One region of the Silicimonas lutimaris genome, then DNA from elsewhere that is predicted to be linked to it. Evidence: riboswitches for the same ligand, from Rfam matches in the RefSeq annotation. Region 1 holds a riboswitch; the other holds the start of a gene.
What was found. Region 1 has a riboswitch for cobalamin ahead of ACKLNI_RS16495 (TonB-dependent receptor plug domain-containing protein). Riboswitches for the same ligand answer to the same signal wherever they lie in the genome.

Region 1 (8,640 bases):
TCAGCCCACCCGATTTCATGATCTTGATCGACACGCCGTCGCAGATGCCCTCGCGGATCGCGCGGGCCATGTCCTCGGGCCCGAATACGCTTTCGTCGGCGAGAAGAGGGATGTCGGTGAGGCCGCGGAGATGCGCCATCAGGTCGAAGAGATGCGCGCGCACGGGTTGTTCGATAAAGTCGGGACGATAGGCCGCGACGCCCAGCACCCGATCCTCGGCCTCGTCCGGCGTGAGGCCCTGGTTGAAGTCGACGCGGACGCGCAGACTGGGGTGATCCCGTCGAATGCGGTCCAGCCGCATCGTGTCGAAACCCGCTTCGCGGAAGCCGGTTTTCAGTTTGATGATGCCGACGCCGTCTTCAACGATGCGTTCCAGTAGTCTGAGATCGTTGTCGAAATCAGGATCGGCAATCGAGACCGAAAGGGGGATCGGGGCCGGGTCGGCGCCGCCGAGCAGTTTCCAGACGGGCTGTCCGGTCAGGCGGCCTTCGAGATCCAGAAGCGCGGTTTCCAGCGCGGCCTTGGCCTCGGTGCAATGGGCGACGGCGTAGAGCGCGTCGGCCATGATCGTTTTGCGGTCGGCGACGGTGCGCCCCGTGACGAGAGGGCGAAGGTACCGGTCGAGCGCCGCGAAGCTCGCCTCGGGAGAGCCTGTGAAGACCGACCAGGGCGACGCCTCTCCCCATCCGGTGGTTCCGTCCGCGGTTGTCAGGCGCAGCACGACGATTTCGCAGGCACCAGCGACGCTGCCGATTCCATGGTCGCGGCGCGACGTGACCGGCAGCGACAAGTGCCAGACGTCGAAGCCCATGATTGGCTGGTCAAGATCGCCCAAGCGACGCATTCCCCCGAGGTTCCCGGAACCGACATTGCCGCAAGGAAAGCATCATTTCTAATACAAATATTTTACAATCACATAAGATTAAGTGATGTAATGCATTCATGGCTCCCAGATTCAGGCAATATCAGGCGTTTCACGCGATCATTGAGAAAGGCACCGTGACGGGTGCCGCGGAATCGCTTGGCATTTCGCAACCCGGGATCAGCAACCTGATCGCGCAGTTGGAGCGCCAGACAAAGCTGAAACTCTTCGAGCGCCAGCGGGGGAGGCTTGTGCCGACGCCCGAGGCCTCGGTTCTGTTTCATGAGGTCGATACGGTCGTGCGCGGGTTGGACCACGTCACACAGGCCGTCGTGGATTTGCAGAACCAGAAGGCCGGGCAGTTGCAGGTGGCGACCAGCCACGCGATGGCATTCGGGTTCATGCCCGTCGTTATCGCCGAGTTTTTGCGGGACAGGCCGAACCTGACGATCGCCTTCCAGTCGCAATATTCATCCAAGATCCAGGAATGGGTCAGCGCAGGGCTGTTCGAGATCGGCATTTGCGAGCAGCCCTTGCGGAATGACGATCTGGACCGCCGCGAGATGTCCTTCTCGGTCCAGTGCGCGGTCCCTGAGGCCTCGCCGCTGATCAAGCACGAGGTTCTGACGCCGTCGTTACTGTCGGATGAGCCCTTCATCGTGATGGGTGTCGATCACATGGTGACAGCGCGCACGCGCGAGGCGTTTCAGGCCGAAGGTGCGCGTCTGCGGATCAGAGGCCATACGGACCTTTTCCGGAATGCCCTGAACCTTGTAAAGCAGGGGTTGGGCGTCACGCTGGTGGACCCGTTCACCCTGTCATCTGATGATGGCACGGGATACGTGGTGCGGCCCTTCGCGCCGGTGATCCTGCTGGATATGTTTATCGTGACGGCGCGAGCGCGGCCATTGTCGGCCGTTGGTCGAGAGTTCCTGGCGGACCTGGAGGCGAGGCTGGGACGCATGGCGTGGCGCCCCGATTGAGTGTATGGGCCGGACAGCTTTGGAGGGCAGGGCGATGAAGGTGACGGGCGGCAAGACGATCTATGGGGCCTCGGTGGGCATCCTGATGCTGGAGGCGCGTTTCCCGCGTGTCCTGGGCGACATGGGGAACGCGGGAACCTGGGATTTCCCGGTGATGTACCGCGTCGTGCGAGACGCGTCGCCCGATCGGGTGGTCCGGAAGCGGGCAGAGGGCTTGTTGGGGTCCTTCATCGATGCGGCGCGGTCGCTGGAAGCCGACGGGGCGGACGGAATTACTACCAACTGCGGCTTCCTGGCCCTGTTCCAGCAAGAGATCGCCGAGGCGGTGGGCGTGCCGGTTCTGACTTCGTCGCTGATGCAGGTGCGCGCCGTGAATGCGCTGTTGCCGAAGGGCAAGCGGGCCGGTGTCCTGACGATCTCTGGCTCCACTCTGACACCGGCGCATCTGGAAAAGGCAGGGGTGCCCGACGGCACACCGATCGGCACGACCGAGGGCGGAGTGCACTTCACGCGGGCGATTCTTGACGATGCCTATGAGCTGGACCTGGCGCTGGCGGAGCAGGACAACGTCGATGCGGCTCTTGCGATGCAGGCCGCACATCCGGAAATGGGCGCTCTGGTGCTGGAGTGCACCAACATGACGCCCTATGCCAGCGCGATCCGAACGGCGACTGGTTTGCCCGTCTTTTCAATGGTTTCCTTTGTGAGCTGGTTCCAGTCCGGTCTGTCTCCGAGGCATTGGGCGACGGCATTTTGAACGCCGTTCAGGATTTTTGTTGATTTACTGAAAGTGTCGCGCTACCCAGAAATGAACAGTGTTCATAAAGTGAGTCGCCGTCATGCCTCATGTTGTCGATACCAAACAGCTTATCGCCGAGAATATTCTGACCGAAGCGCAGGGGGCCGAGATCGCCCGGCGCTCGCGCGAGACGATGGTTTCGCTGGTCGTCAACGTCGTGCTGTGCGTTGGCATCGTGGCGGCGACCCTGGGACTGGTGTTCTGGCTTGCCGATGCGCTGGCCGTTGCCGTTGCGGGCGCGGTTTTCGTCGCGGCAGGCGTGGCGGTTCTGGCCCGGGGAGGCGAGCTTTACCGGATGCTGGGCAATGCTGCGGCGCTGGTCGGTGCGGGCATGCTTGTGGCAGGCGGCGGGATCGAGCTGGTCGACAAGTTCCAGGACATCGCCGGCTGGCTGATGCTGGGGCTGGGCGCGGGGCTGGCTGCAGGGGCCTACGGGGTCTTTGCCCGGACGGCTTCGCTGAAGTTCGCGGCGGGCGCGGTCCTGTTGATGGGCGTGGCGCTGCACCTCTGGGGACTCGGACTGGCCGCAGAGGGTGTTTCGGGCCTGCCGCGCGCGCTTCTTCTGGGCTATGCCGCTGCACTGGTGGCGGGGGCGGGCGTGCTGGTGGACGTACGTTTCATCACGGCGCTGGCCATCGTGCCGTTCGCGCAGATGCTGGACACGGGAACCGGGTACTTCCACGCCGCCTATTTCTTCTATTCGCCGGAGGCGACGCTGACGGTCCTTCAGATGTCGGCGCTTGTGGGCGCGGGAGCCTGGGCGATGACGCGCACCCCGGACCGTTTCGGGCGGCACGCCGGAATCCTCGCGATCATGGCGATGGTCGTCGGCAACCTCGCCTTTCTCGTCGGCTCGCTCTGGGGCGACTATGTTGGCGCTGAGTTGGTTGGCGGTCGGCCTGTCTGGGTCAATGGCATGGAGTGGACCGACTATCACGCCGCCATCGACGCCTGGGAGGCGCGGTTCCTCCACATTTCCGAGCATGTCTTCTCGGTGGTCTGGGCCGTGCTGCTGGCAGGGGGCGCTTTCTGGGCGGCGCATGCCAACCGGCGCGGGCTTTTCAACGCGGCAATCACTTTCGGGGCGATTCACGCTTATACCCAGCTTTTCGAAACGATGTCGGACGAACCTCTCGCCTGGGCGCTGGGCGGGCTGGCGGCAATCCCGCTGGCCTGGGGCATGTGGCGGCTGAATGTCTGGCTGGCCCTGCGTGGTGACGGAAACAGACCGCAAATCGCCGCCGCTTAACCTTGACTCGCATGGCGTGCGGGCGTAGCCGGGACGAGCTTTGGTTTCGTTCCGGTTTCGCGCCGGGACGGTGAAAAGGGAACGCGGTAAGGGATCTCCCAATTCCGCGGCTGCCCCCGCAACTGTAGGCGGAGAGCGAAGGCTGCACATGCCACTGAGCCCGGAGGGTTCGGGAAGGCCAGCCCAGCGATGACCCGCAAGCCAGGAGACCTGCCAAGGCTGTCACCCGGTTCTCTCTCGGGGTGAGGGGCGAACGGCGGATTCCGCAGTGGTGATTTAACCGTCTGCGGGAAGGCTTTCTTTCCAATGACTTGAGTGGGGTGGTGACGGATTTCCGTCACTTTGGACTATTGGAAAGTGGATTATGAAAATCAAATCCAGATTACTTTTGACGGTGGCGCTGGTGCTGCCGCAGACCGTGTTCGCGCAGGGCGTGATCGAGCTTGACGAAGCGCTTGTCACCTCGGGGCTGATCCCGGTCGCCGTGAACGAGACCGGTGCATCTGTCGAGATTCTCGACGCCAGCGATATCGCTGATGGCGCCGCGACACTGGACGACACGCTGGAGCGCCTGCCGGGCGTCAGCGTGACGCGGACCGGTACGCCGGGCGCGAACGCCGATATCCGCATCCGCGGTTTGCCGCAGCGTTATACCGGTGTTACGATCGACGGGATCGACGTGATCGATCCCTCGGCGCCGCAGTCCGCGCTGAACTTCGGAACGATGACCCGTGCGCTGGCCGACCGGATCGAGGTCGCCAAGGGCACGCAGACGGCTGTCTATGGATCGGACGCGATTGCCGGCACCGTCAACATCACCAGCTGGCGACCGACCGAAGAGGGGTTGAGCTGGGGCGGGCAGGCCGAGGCGGGCAGTTTCGGCTGGGCGTCGTCCGTGCTGCACCTCGGCTATCTCGACGACCGGGGCGAGGCGGCCCTGACGCTGGGCGCCGTGCGCTCGGACGGGTATTCGGCCCGACCCGGCAATGCCGAGGCCGACGGGTTCCGCCAGACCTCGCTTTCGTTCCTTGTGTCGCGCGACGTGACCGACGCGGTCACGCTGGGTGTGAACGGTTTCTGGGCTGACAGCGAGGTGGAGGACGACGACACCGATCTCGATCCGACGGGCCTCTACTTCGAGACCAAGACCGGACTTCGGGCCTTTGCGGAGATCCGGGGCGACCGGATCGACCACGAGTTTTCGGTGTCGCGCTATGTCATCGACCGCGAGGATCCGACCGGGTTCTCACGGCTCTTCGAAGGCACGAGAACCGAAGTGGACTATCTTGGCACGACGGATTTGTCGGCGAACGCCAAGCTGGCCTTCGGTGCTGATTGGGTGGAGGAAGGCTCCAGCATCGACGGTTCCTCTGCCGAGGCCGATAACTGGGCGGTGTTCGGCGAGTTGCAATACGCCGTCTCGGACCGCGCCGACCTGTCGTTCTCGCTGCGCCACGACGTGCATTCCGATTTCGACGACGCCACGACCGGGCGGCTGGCGCTGGCCTATCGGCTGAGCGATGCGACGACGCTGAAGGGCGTGGTCGGCACCGGGTTCCGCGCGCCCTCGCTTTACGAGCGGTTCGGGCCTTTCGGAAATTCCGCGCTGGAAGCGGAGGAAAGCCGGTCGGCGGAACTGGGTATCGCGCATGATGGCGGGTCCTGGTCGGTCGAAGCCACCGCGTTCCGCTCCGAGATCGACAACCTGATCGGTTTCGGCGTCGCGACCTATATCCAGACGCCCGGCGAGACCGTGGCGCAGGGTGTGGAATTGTCGGGCGAGGTCGATCTGGGCCGTGTCTCCCTGTTCGGTGCCTATACCTACACCGATTCAGAAGGTCCGGGCGGCAGGTCCCTGCGCGTTCCGCGTCACGACCTTGTTCTGGGTGCGGAGACCGACATCACGGACCGCCTGTCCGGCATGCTGTCTGTCCGCCACGTGGCCGACCGGCTGGACATCGACGCGGGGTTCGCGACAGTGGCCGCGCCGGACTACACAGTGGCCGATGTGCAGCTCACCTATGAGGTGCGGGATGGCATGCAGGCCTATCTGAGGGTCGAGAACCTGTTCGACGAGGACTACGAAGAGGTGTTGACCTACACTTCGCCCGGTCGCTCGGTCTTCGTCGGGCTGAATGCGTCGTTCTAGGCTGATACCCTTCTGCGCTGCGCTGGCTTTCGCCGGCGTGGCGCTTGCCGATTCACCGCGGCGCGTCGTCACCATGAACCACTGCGCCGACCAGTACGCCCTTCTGCTGGCAGCGCCTGGCCAAGTGGTGTCCGTCTCTCACATCGCGCTCGATCCGTTCCTGTCCGCCATGGCGGACGAGGCGGCCGACGTGCCGAAGAACCGCGGCGGCGCGGAGGAGATCTACCGGCTGGAGCCGGACCTCGTGTTGGCCAGCACATGGTCCGATCCTCTGGCGGTGGGGATGCTTGAACGCCTCGGCATCCGCGTGGAGCGCGTCGACGGGGTGGAGCGGCTGGCGGATATCCCGGGACGGCTACGCGAAGTGGGCGCGCTTCTGGGGCGGGAGGCGGTCGCCGAGGAGATGGCGCGCGGTGTCGAGGCGCGGCTGGCCGCTCTGCCGGAGCCCGGCGGCGCGCGGCCGGAGGCGGCGTTCTTCCATGCGGGCGGATATTCGTTGGGCGAGGGGACGCTCGCCCATGACATCCTGACACGCGCGGGGTTCGACAATCTGGCCGACAGGGTCGGGCGAACGGACGGCGGCTATATCCCGGTCGAGGTCCTGATTCTGAACCGTCCCGATCTTCTGATCACCTCCGGTGCCTATCCCGGGTCCAGCCAGGCGGAGGCGCTGATGGATCATCCCGCCATCGCCGATATCCCGCGTGTCGAGAGCGATGCGGTCTGGGCCTGCGGGCTGCCGGCAACCCTGGATGCCGTCGAGGCGCTGATCCGCCTGCGCGAGGGGCATCGGAACTGAGGAATTGCGCCGCGCCTTCCGCGCGTCGCGACGCGGGGGACGCTGTCCCCCGCACCCCCTGGGATATTTCAGGGCCGATGGAAGCGGGACGCGGGCGCTCAGGAAGCGGCCTGCATCATTCCTTCGGCCTTGAGCTTGTCATGGGTCATGTCGAGCGTCTTCCATGCGCGTTCGATCAGGATGTCGATCTCGCCCGTGGTCATCACCAGCGGCGGCGAGATGATCATGCGGTCGTAGACATGGCGCATGATCAGGTTGTTCCCGAAGGAGAACTCGCGGCAGATGTAGCCCACGGTGCCCGGATCGGCCGCGAAGCGGGCGCGGCTTTCCTTGTGGGGCGTCAGGGCGATCGAGCCCATCATGCCGACGATCTTCGCCTCGCCGACCAGCGGATGCGCCGTGAGCCCTTCCCATTTTTCCTTGAGGTAGGGGCCGGCCACGTCGCGGACATGCTCGACGATCTTTTCGTCCTGGAGGATGCGGATATTCTCCAGCGCCACGGAGGCAGCGACCGGGTGACCGGAATAGGTGTAGCCGTGGTTGAACTCGTCCGATCCGATAACCGAGGCGATCTCGTCCGAGACGACCGAGGCGCCGATCGGCTGGTAGCCGGAGGAGAGGCCCTTGGCGATGGTGATGATGTCGGGTTTCGCGCCGACGGTTTCATGGCCGAACCAGTTGCCCGTCCGGCCGAAGCCGCAGATCACCTCGTCGCAGATCAGGAGGATCTCGTATTGGTCGCAGATACGCTGGATCTCGGGCCAGTAGCTGTCGGGGGGGACGATCACGCCGCCCGCGCCCTGGATCGGTTCCGCGATAAAGGCGGCGACACGGTCCTCGCCCAGCTCGAGGATTTTCTCCTCCAACTCGCGGGCACGGGCGAGGCCGAAATCATGCGGGGTCATCTCGCCGCCCTCAAGCCACCAGTTCGGCTGGTTGATGTGGTGGATGTCCGGGATTGGCAGTGAGCCCTGCTGGTGCATCGGTACCATGCCGCCCAGCGAGGCGCCGGCGACCGTGGAGCCGTGATAGGCGTTCTTGCGGCTGATCACGACATTCTTGGAGGGCTTGCCTTTGAGCGACCAGTAATGGCGCACCATGCGAAGGTTGGTGTCGTTGGCATCCGAGCCGCCGGAAGCGAAAAAAACATGGTTCAGATCGCCCGGCACCACCTCGGCCAGCTTGGCGGCTAGCTGGATGACCGGAACGTGGGTGGTCTGGAAGAAGGTGTTGTAGAAGGGCAGCTCCTGCATCTGGCGCGCGGCGACCTCGGCCAGCTCTTTCCGTCCGTAGCCGACATTCACGCACCAGAGGCCGGCCATGCCGTCGAGGATTCGCTCGCCTTCGCTGTCGGTCAGCCAGACGCCTTCGGCCCGCGTGATGACGCGCGCGCCCTTCTTTGCCAGGCCGTCCGCTTGCGTGAACGGGTGCATGTGATGGGCCGCGTCGATCGCCTGCAGTTCGGCGGTGGGGGAGTTGGTGGAGATCACGGTCATCTGGGGCATCCTGGGTCAAGAGCGGTTGTCGCCAAATATGATCAAAAGTGGGGTGCGGTCAATCGCAGTCCGTCAGTCTAAGAGTGTGAGGCGGACCTGACCAAGGCCCTGACGGATGTCGTCGGCAATGGCCTGTGCCGCACGCGCAGCGTCGCCCTCGTGGAGCGCGGCGAGGGTCTCGGAATGCTTGTCCGGCAGATTCGCTGTGCCGTAGCGCCCGCAGACGATTCGCAGGCTTGGGCCGACCTGGAGCCAGAGAGAAGAGACGATTTTCGAGAGAATCTGGGCTTCGGCCTGATCATA
Region 2 (8,640 bases), on a different contig from region 1:
GACCCAAACCGATGGCCCGCACCGGCAATCCCAATGTTGCGGCGAAACCCTCGTCGAAGGTCGATATCGCAAGAGGACGCCAGAACGCTGCCAGCAGTGCTCCTAACAGCAACGTCACGACGAGGATGCGGAAAAGCTCCGGCGGCAACGCCGCCAGCGCCACCGGGTCGGTCAGGCTTTCCCAACCGGTCGCCTCCAGCCAGATCAGGCTTTCGAGGTTTCCGTATAGCGCGTGCTCTACGTCAAGGTGGACGCCCGAGGTGTCGGTCTGTTCCAGCAGCAGGACACCAGCGGCAAAAAGCGTGGTAAAGGTCACTCCCATCGCGGCACCGGGTTCGATCCGCCCAAAGCGGCGGATGCCCTCGATCATCGCAACGGCCAGAAGGGCCGCACCCGCCGCGCCCGCCAGCATCGCCCATGTGGTGATCGCGCCAGTCAAAAGGAAGGCAACCACGATCCCGGGCAGAACGACATGGCTGATCGCATCCCCGATCAGCGCCTGCCGCCGCAGCACCAGGAAGTTTCCCGGCAGTGCACAGGCGACCGCCGCAAGGCAGCCGATCAGCAACGGCGTCAGGCTCAGGGGAACGAACTCCTCACCAGTCACGCGCCCGCCTCCCGTAAACCGCCGATCCTCGCGTCGATCCCCGCGATCTGGTCGGCCGTCAGCACATCCTCGATCCGGGTCAGCCCATCGTATCGTGCCGCCGCCAGTTCGAATTCCGGTGTCGCTCGCGCCACATCCCACCGGCGCTCATCCATCAGGGCACGCGCTGCACGTGCCGCCCCCGCCTCGGTCGCCACACCATCCGCACGCACCAGTCCCTGCCGCTCCAACAGGCGCAGCGTCAGAGGCTCATAGATCGGCTGGCCTTGCGCCAGAGCAAGCAAACCCTGCCGCACATGGACACCGGCCTGAAATCTCCTGTGCCGCAGCAAGGCCGAGACCAGCCCCCGCGACGGAGCAAGCGCGAAAGACGCCGCGAACAGGGCAAAAGCCGTCAGCACGATGATCGGCCCGGTGGGCAACGCCGGCGCGCTGGCCGAGACCGCTGCCCCGACCCAACCGGAAATGGCCCCGAAACCTCCGGCCAGCAGCACCACCCTCTCCGACCGGTTGCTCCAGAAACGCGCGGTTACCGGTGGTATGATCAGGAGCGCGACGATCAGGATAAGGCCCACGACCTTCAGCCCAACGACCGTCACGGCCATCACAAGCCCCATCATCGCCAGATCGATGCGGTTCAGCCGAACCCCTGTGGCCGAAGCGAAGCCGGGATCGAAGGCGACCATCATCATGGGACGACGCAAGATCAGAACAAGCCCGATCACAAAGACGCCGCCCGCCGCGATAAGAACCGCATCCGAGAACAGCATCCCGGCCGTGGCCCCAAGCAGGAATCCCTCCAACCCCGCCTGTCCGCCAGTGGTCATTGTCTGGATCACGGTCAGAATGACGATTCCGAACCCGAAGAACACAGACAACACCGCACCGATGGCGGCATCCTCGGACAGCCGCGTGTGCGATGCCAGCCACTGAACCGTCAGCAACCCCAGCACCGCGGTCACGGCCGATCCTGCCAAAAGCCCTGGCAGCCAGCGTCCATCCATCCCAAGGAATGCCATGCATATGAACGCCAGGCCGACGCCCGGCAGTGTCGCATGCGCAATCGCGTCGCTGACAAGTGCACGTTTCCGCAGGTAAAGGAACGTCCCCGTGACACCCGCTGCGGCGCCCAAAAGCATCGCACCCAAGGTCACGAGCGTGGCGTTGTAGCCAAGCTGAAAGGTCAGCGCATCCGCAAGCATGGGGTGTCAGCCCGCCTCGGCAAGGCGATCAATTTGTGCCGTCGCCAGTCGCCCGCCATAAGCTGCCTCCAGAGCCTCTGTGGTAAAGGCCTCCGCTACCGGACCTTCCGCAATCTTCCGGACGTTCAGCATCAGAACCTCGTCGAAATACTCTCTGACCGTCGAAAGATCGTGATGAACGGCGACAACCGTGCGCCCCTCGGCCTTCAGAGCTTTCAGAACATCGATAATCGCGCGCTCGGTCGCCGCATCGACACCGGCAAAAGGCTCATCCAGCAAATAGAGGTCTGCATCCTGAGCCAAGGCGCGCGCGAGGAAGACCCTCTGCTGCTGGCCTCCGGATAGTTGCCCGATCTGTCGGTCGGCGAAATCTTCCATTCCGACACGGACCAGACAGTCATGAATGCGCGCCCGGTGTGTGCCGCGGAACCGGCCCAACAAGCCCAGTTGCCGGTACAGCCCCATTGCAACGACGTCCGACACACGGGTCGGAAAATCCCAGTCCACGCTGGCGCGCTGCGGAACATAGGCGATCCGGTGACGCATCTCGGAAAGCGGTGCGCCGAATACCGTCGTCAATCCCGACAGCGGTGCAACCAGACCAAGCGCCGCCTTCAGCAAGGTCGATTTGCCGGCTCCGTTCGGACCGATAATTGCAGTCATGGCGCCGGGACGGAACGTTGCATCCACCGAGAAGACGGCGGGTTTCTGGTCGTAGGACACGGTCAGCCCCCGGATCGCCAGAGGGCTCCGGCGCAGTTCGGCGACACGCGCCGCCTCGGCCTCGGGACCTGTGAGATGGAGTTCCGGAACCATGTCAGCTTCCCGCGCTCAGCTTGCCGGTCATCCCGCGCTCGGGCGCTTCGCCACCAAGCGCTGTGGCGATGACAGTCGCATTGTGATCGATCATGCCGACATAGGTGCCTTCGTAGGTTCCCGGACTACCCATGGCATCCGAATACAGTTCACCGCCGATACGAACTTCGTGTCCCTCGGCAGCGGCGCCTTCGATCAAAGCACGGATCGAGCGGTCGGATACCGAGCTTTCAACGAACACGGCCGCAATGCCGCGATCTACAAGCAGGTTCACCAATTCGGTGATCCGGTTAAGTCCGGCCTCACTTTCCGTCGAAATACCCTGAATACCGATCACTTCGTAACCATAGGCCCGACCGAAATAGTTGAAGGCATCGTGAGCGGTCAGAAGTACGCGGCGCTCTTCCGGGACAGAGCCAAGTACGTCGTTCGCATAGGATGCCAACACATCCAGCTCTGCTGTATAGGCCTCAGCATTGGCTGTGAAAGCCGCAGCGTCATGGGGTGCGGTCTCCGACATCGCGTCACGGATCGCAAATGCCACCTCTCGCCACAAAGCCGGGTCCATCCAGACATGGGGATCGAAACGGTCCGCATAGTCATCATGCGCGATGCGCTGCTCGGCAGGGATGGTCTCTGCCACGGCGCGAACCGGCACGAGACCCGAAAGGTCACCCAGAACCTCTTCCATCTGGGCTTCCAGGTACAATCCGTTCCAAAGGATCAGGTCCGCCCGGCGCATCGCAAGGATATCGGTCCGGGTCTGCCGGTATGCATGCGGGTCCACCCCCGGCCCCATCAGCGCCTTGACCTCCACCAGTTCGCCACCGATCGCGCGGGCAGTGTCCGCGATCATGCCGGTCGTTGCCACGATCGACAGTCTGCCTTCAGCGGCAATAGCGGCCCTTGGAGCGAAGGCCGCACCCAATGCGGCAGCTCCAATCGACCTGAGGACACTCCGTCGAGACGCGATCATTTTCTCCACCTTTAATGAGAATAATTCTCAATCTCACCTAAAGATGCGATTTATTCGCAGTAAGTCAAGAGATCGGCAACCTCCAAAGCAAACCACGAGACGAATCCGCCTGCGGCGCGCACCAGACACTTGCCATACGTTTTGCCGACGTTTGGCATACACCTTGCCGACCCGATTTCCATTGGCATTTCAGATGCCTGCGCTTTAGGGGCTCTGAGGACTCACAAAAGTCGGGCTTTGCAGCAACATCCCGTTAACTCTGGAGCGAACGCGCACGACACTTGACTCGGCACACGCCTGGTTCCATCACGGTTCTGCTTCGGTTCCGTTCCCCATGAACGGATAAAAGGGAACGCGGTCAGGGTCATTCCCAATTCCGCGACTGCCCCCGCAACTGTAGGCGGTGAGCAAGGCCGACTGACGCCACTGGGGCTCCAGAACCCCGGGAAGGCCGGCCAAGCCAGGACCCGCGAGTCAGGAGACCTGCCGAGGCGCTCACCCAGTCCGGGGCGCGGGGCGCGCGTACGGGCTACGGACATTCCGGTGTGGTGACTTGAAATTCACCGTTCGGAATCAGGACCTTCCGAACACACACGCGAGAGTGACCGGGATGGCGATGGCCGGCACCGAGAATAATCGGATTGCAACCGGGAGGCCCCCGGTCCTTTACCCCGTTCTGATCAGTCTTTGCTGTATCGGCTTTATTGCGTCGCTTATCACCGGACCTGCCGAGATTTCCCCTCTGGATGCGCTTTCGTCGCTATTCAGTGACACCGACGGGCCCGAGAGCGACATAATGCGCAACATCCGCCTGCCCCGCGCCGTTCTGGGCGCAATGGTCGGCGCCAGCCTCGGCCTCACGGGTGCCGCGATGCAGGGACTCCTTCGCAACCCTCTTGCCGAACCAGGACTGATCGGCGTCTCCTCCTTTGCGGCCCTTGGGGCGGTCATCTCCCTCCAAACCGGCCTCGCCGCCAGCTTCGCTCTCGCACTGCCGCTTGCCGCCTTGGCCGGAGCAGGCCTGTCCGTGGCGCTCCTGGTGCTGCTTGCTGGGCCGCGTGGCTCTTCGTTGACGCTCATCCTTGCCGGCATCGCAATCAGCGCGCTCGGCGGAGCACTGACGACACTGGTGCTGAACCTCTCTCCAAACCCATTCGCTGCCAGCGAGATCGTCTTCTGGATGATGGGATCACTGTCCGATCGGTCTTGGACCCATGTCTGGCTGGCACTGCCTCTTATGGCCGCCGGCTGGGTGGCACTCATGGCGAGCGGTAGGGGCCTCGATGCCCTGACCCTTGGCGAAGACGCTGCCACGGCACTCGGCATCCGTATGTCCCACCTGCGGACCCTGGTTGTCGCTGGGACAGCAGCGGCAATCGGAGCGGCAACGGCCGTGACTGGTGCTGTAGGTTTCGTTGGTTTGGTGGTGCCGCATGTTCTCAGACCATTCGTGGGCGGCGCACCGGGGCGACTTTTGCCTGCGTCAGCCCTTGGAGGTACGGCCATGGTCTTGCTGGCAGACGCCGCCGTCGAGACGATTCTTCCGGACCGGAACCTCAAGCTTGGCGTACTTACCGCCCTTGTGGGTGCACCCGTGTTCCTGCACCTCGTTTTCCGCACCCGGAGGGCAGGTCTGTGAACGGAATAAGGATCGAAAACCTGTCGGTGCGCCGCGGTCAGACTGCAGTTCTGGAGCAGATAACACTGGCTTTAGAACCGGGAGAACTGGTTGGCCTTATCGGACCAAACGGTGCCGGAAAGACAACTCTCATGCGTGCGGCGCTAGGCCTATTGCCTTTTGAAGGCCGCTCGTCACTCGCATTGCTTCCCGAGCGCGACAGGGCACGAATGGCGGCATGGCTTCCGCAGGAGCGTGATATCGCTTGGCCAGTTGATGTCGAAACGCTCGTTGCGCTGGGGCGGACACCTTATCTGGCAGCTGGACGAAAACTATCCGAAACAGACCGCTCGGCCATTGCACGGGCCATATCGAAAATGGGCCTCCAGGGTTTGGCCCGGAGACAGGCAAACGAGCTTTCGGGTGGTGAAAGAGCACGGGCTTTGATCGCCCGGGTTCTCGCGCAAGAAACACCCGTTGTGTTTGCCGACGAACCGATCGCAGGCCTCGACCCGGCCCATCAAATCGCCGCAATGAAGGTGTTCCAGTCTCTGGCCGCTGAATCTAAGACCGTGGCTGTCTCATTGCACGATCTGGGACTTGCATCGCGCTACTGTGACAGACTGGTTCTTTTGGACCGCGGGCGTGTCGTGGCGGATGGATCACCGGACAAAGTGCTGACCGACATGCGCATGCGTTCTGTTTTTTCCGTCGGGGGCCATTGGGCCGACACGCCGAACGGGCCGGTCTTTCACCCCGTGGAAGCGGTGGAACCATGAGCGGGCGAGGCGATCTCTTCTTTGCTTTTTGTGCCGCAGCCGCGGTTCACGCCGGTATCCTCGCGGTTGGCCCAGGTCAAAGCGGCGGTGGCGCTGGGGATGACGGGAGAAACAGGATAAGCGTCGCTGCCGCATCGCCATCCGTGGCCGCCGTTGTCCGGTCGTGGGACACTTCACCGTCGACCTACGAAGCGCAGGTGCTTTCCAGCCCGAACCCGGCCGTGGAAGACTATTCGGGTATTTCGCGCGAAATACCGCCCAAGCGGGTCACACAACCCGAAACAATGCCGCCCGCCCTCGATGCGCGTGACACCCCTGTCGTCGCTTGGACTGCTCCAACCGGCCTGCAAATCCCGGACCCAGCAACCTCTCTGCCAAATGAGCCGTCACTCGAAACCGATACTGCCAGCATACCAGCACCTCCTCTAGAGAGCGCGCCGGTCGCGGACGCCTTACCTGCAATCGGCAAGTCTCGGCCCGCGTCTGACGATGCGCCGAGAATTGCGGAGCGACCCTCCCCTAGACCCACCGCGTCCGACTCTGAAGCCGTAGCACGCAGGACCGCGGCAGGAACAGGTGGCGCGGGAAGCCGTGGCTCTTCGATACCGGCATCGCTTCCGAAGATGTCCGAGGCTGAGCGACAAGCGGCGACATCGGCTTGGGCCGCTGTAATCCAGAGAAGGATCGCGCATCATCACGTCTATCCCCGTGGAACACGAGACGAGGGCCGGGTTCGTGTGGCCATGGTCGTGCTTCCGAACGGCAAGCTCGCAGAAGTATCCGTCGCACGGTCGTCTGGAAGCCCTGCCCTCGACAAGGCGGCGGTCCTCGCTGTTCGGCGCGCCGCGCCCTTCCCACCGGCTCCGAAATCCCTTACCGATCAGTGGTACGACATCGGCCAATGGATCGCGTTCGAGAGGCGCTGAAGCTCTCGCGTTCTTGACCCGAAGGCTCTCCGGCACACATCCCTACCAGCTATCCAGGGAGTTCTCTATGAAAAGACGGTCTTTCCTGTCCGGCTCCGCGGCCCTGTCCCTTTTGCCAGCGCCTGTTTTGGCGTCACAACCCAGAAACATGTCTGCGCGTGCCTCGTCGGTGCGGATCGCGCCATCGGATTATCCTGAAACCAATGTCTGGTCTTTCGATGGCATCACACCGGGACCGGAATTGCGCATCTCTCAGGGTTCCCGACTGTACTTGAGATTGTTCAATGAACTGGACGTGGCAACGAGCGTGCACTGGCATGGGATACGGATTGATAATGCGATGGATGGGGTTCCTGGCGTAACCCAACCGCCGATCGGGCCGGGCGAAAGCTTTGACTATTCTTTTGTTTGCCCCGACGCTGGAACTTACTGGTACCATTCACACCTTCAATCCGTCGAGCAGGTCGAACGAGGACTTTATGGGCCGTTGATTGTCGAAGAACCGGAACCGATCGACGTAGATGCCGAGCACGTGCTGGTTCTGGACGACTGGCGGCTTGATCCGGAAGCGCAGGTCATGGGCGGTTTCGACAACGGGCATGACCTGAGCCACGGCGGACGACTGGGCAATGTCGTCACGACAAATGGCGCGATGGAACTCGTTCTGGCTGCCCGGAAAGGTGACCGACTGCGCCTGCGACTGATCAATGCAGCGAACGCGCGCATCTTCACTCTGGGACTGGCCGGCATGCGCGGCTGGATCATGGCAACCGACGGCATGCCAATTGCAGATCCGCGCGCCATAGAAGGCCCCTTCCTGTTGGCGCCGGCTCAGCGGTTGGATTTGATCGTCGACATCGAAGCCGGAGACTCCGAAGAAGCCGTATTGCTGGACATCGTCGGCGAGGAGCGGTTTGCGCAAGTATCATTCGAGGTGTCCGGCGCCGGCAAGACTAGAAATGCGCCTCCCAGCCCACTGCCTCTCAATCCGCACTCTGCAATCCCCGATGCATCTTCCGCCCAAGAAGTGACGGTACTCATTCAGGGCGGAGCCATGCGCTGGCTGGCAGAAGCTGAAAGCATGACGGGGAGGAAAACGGGACGCGAACTGGCAAGCGAGGGCTTGTTCTGGGCGTTAAATGGGTACGCAGGTCGGCCCGAAGAGCCTCTTGCGAAAATCGGTAAAAACGAGCCGGTTCGTATCAGGTTCGTGAATGAAACCATGTGGCCTCATGCCATGCACCTGCACGGGCACCATTTCTACGAAATCGATGACACCGGCCGGCCCGGGGATTTCCGGGACACAACATTAATCCAGCCAGGTCAATCGAAGGCGGTTCTCTTTGCGGCGCACAATCCAGGCGACTGGCTATTGCATTGCCACATGCTCGGCCACCATGCCGCCGGAATGGGAACCTGGTTAAAAGTTAGTTAGGGCCTTGACCTTCCAGTTACTGGAAGGACTATCTCTTGCCCATCAAGGCTGGAGATCGAAAATGACCGCTACATTCCGCGCTGAAATTGAGGGCATGAGTTGCGCGTCGTGCGTCAGGAGAGTCGAGACCGCGTTGCAGGCACTACCTGGTGTCGTGGCCGCTCGGGCAAACCTCGCGACGAATACGGTCGAGGCCGACTATGATGGAGAGGTCAAGCCTGCCCAGTTGATGGCAGCTCTGGATAGCGCAGGGTATCCCGCCATAACGGAGAAGCATAGGT

Region 2: it holds a riboswitch for cobalamin, as region 1 does, so the genes downstream of both, ACKLNI_RS19545 (FecCD family ABC transporter permease) here and ACKLNI_RS16495 (TonB-dependent receptor plug domain-containing protein) in region 1, are expected to answer to the same signal.

Annotation. Positions count from the first base shown of each region.
Region 1 covers NZ_JBLBVK010000055.1:113,289-121,928, reverse strand. Annotated here, with positions in the region: gene ACKLNI_RS16515 (enolase C-terminal domain-like protein) at 1-835, opposite strand, end outside; gene ACKLNI_RS16510 (LysR family transcriptional regulator) at 943-1,845, shown strand; gene ACKLNI_RS16505 (aspartate/glutamate racemase family protein) at 1,880-2,602, shown strand; gene ACKLNI_RS16500 (hypothetical protein) at 2,685-3,893, shown strand; cobalamin riboswitch at 3,923-4,125, shown strand; gene ACKLNI_RS16495 (TonB-dependent receptor plug domain-containing protein) at 4,258-6,042, shown strand; gene ACKLNI_RS16490 (ABC transporter substrate-binding protein) at 6,029-6,841, shown strand; gene ACKLNI_RS16485 (aspartate aminotransferase family protein) at 6,940-8,337, opposite strand; gene ACKLNI_RS16480 (GntR family transcriptional regulator) at 8,410-8,640, opposite strand, start outside.
Region 2 covers NZ_JBLBVK010000057.1:214,546-223,185, reverse strand. Annotated here, with positions in the region: gene ACKLNI_RS19565 (metal ABC transporter permease) at 1-607, opposite strand, end outside; gene ACKLNI_RS19560 (metal ABC transporter permease) at 604-1,809, opposite strand; gene ACKLNI_RS19555 (metal ABC transporter ATP-binding protein) at 1,816-2,625, opposite strand; gene ACKLNI_RS19550 (metal ABC transporter solute-binding protein, Zn/Mn family) at 2,627-3,601, opposite strand; cobalamin riboswitch at 3,905-4,106, shown strand; gene ACKLNI_RS19545 (FecCD family ABC transporter permease) at 4,212-5,240, shown strand; gene ACKLNI_RS19540 (ABC transporter ATP-binding protein) at 5,237-5,998, shown strand; gene ACKLNI_RS19535 (energy transducer TonB family protein) at 6,622-6,924, shown strand; gene ACKLNI_RS19530 (multicopper oxidase family protein) at 7,073-8,359, shown strand; gene ACKLNI_RS19525 (heavy metal translocating P-type ATPase) at 8,421-8,640, shown strand, end outside.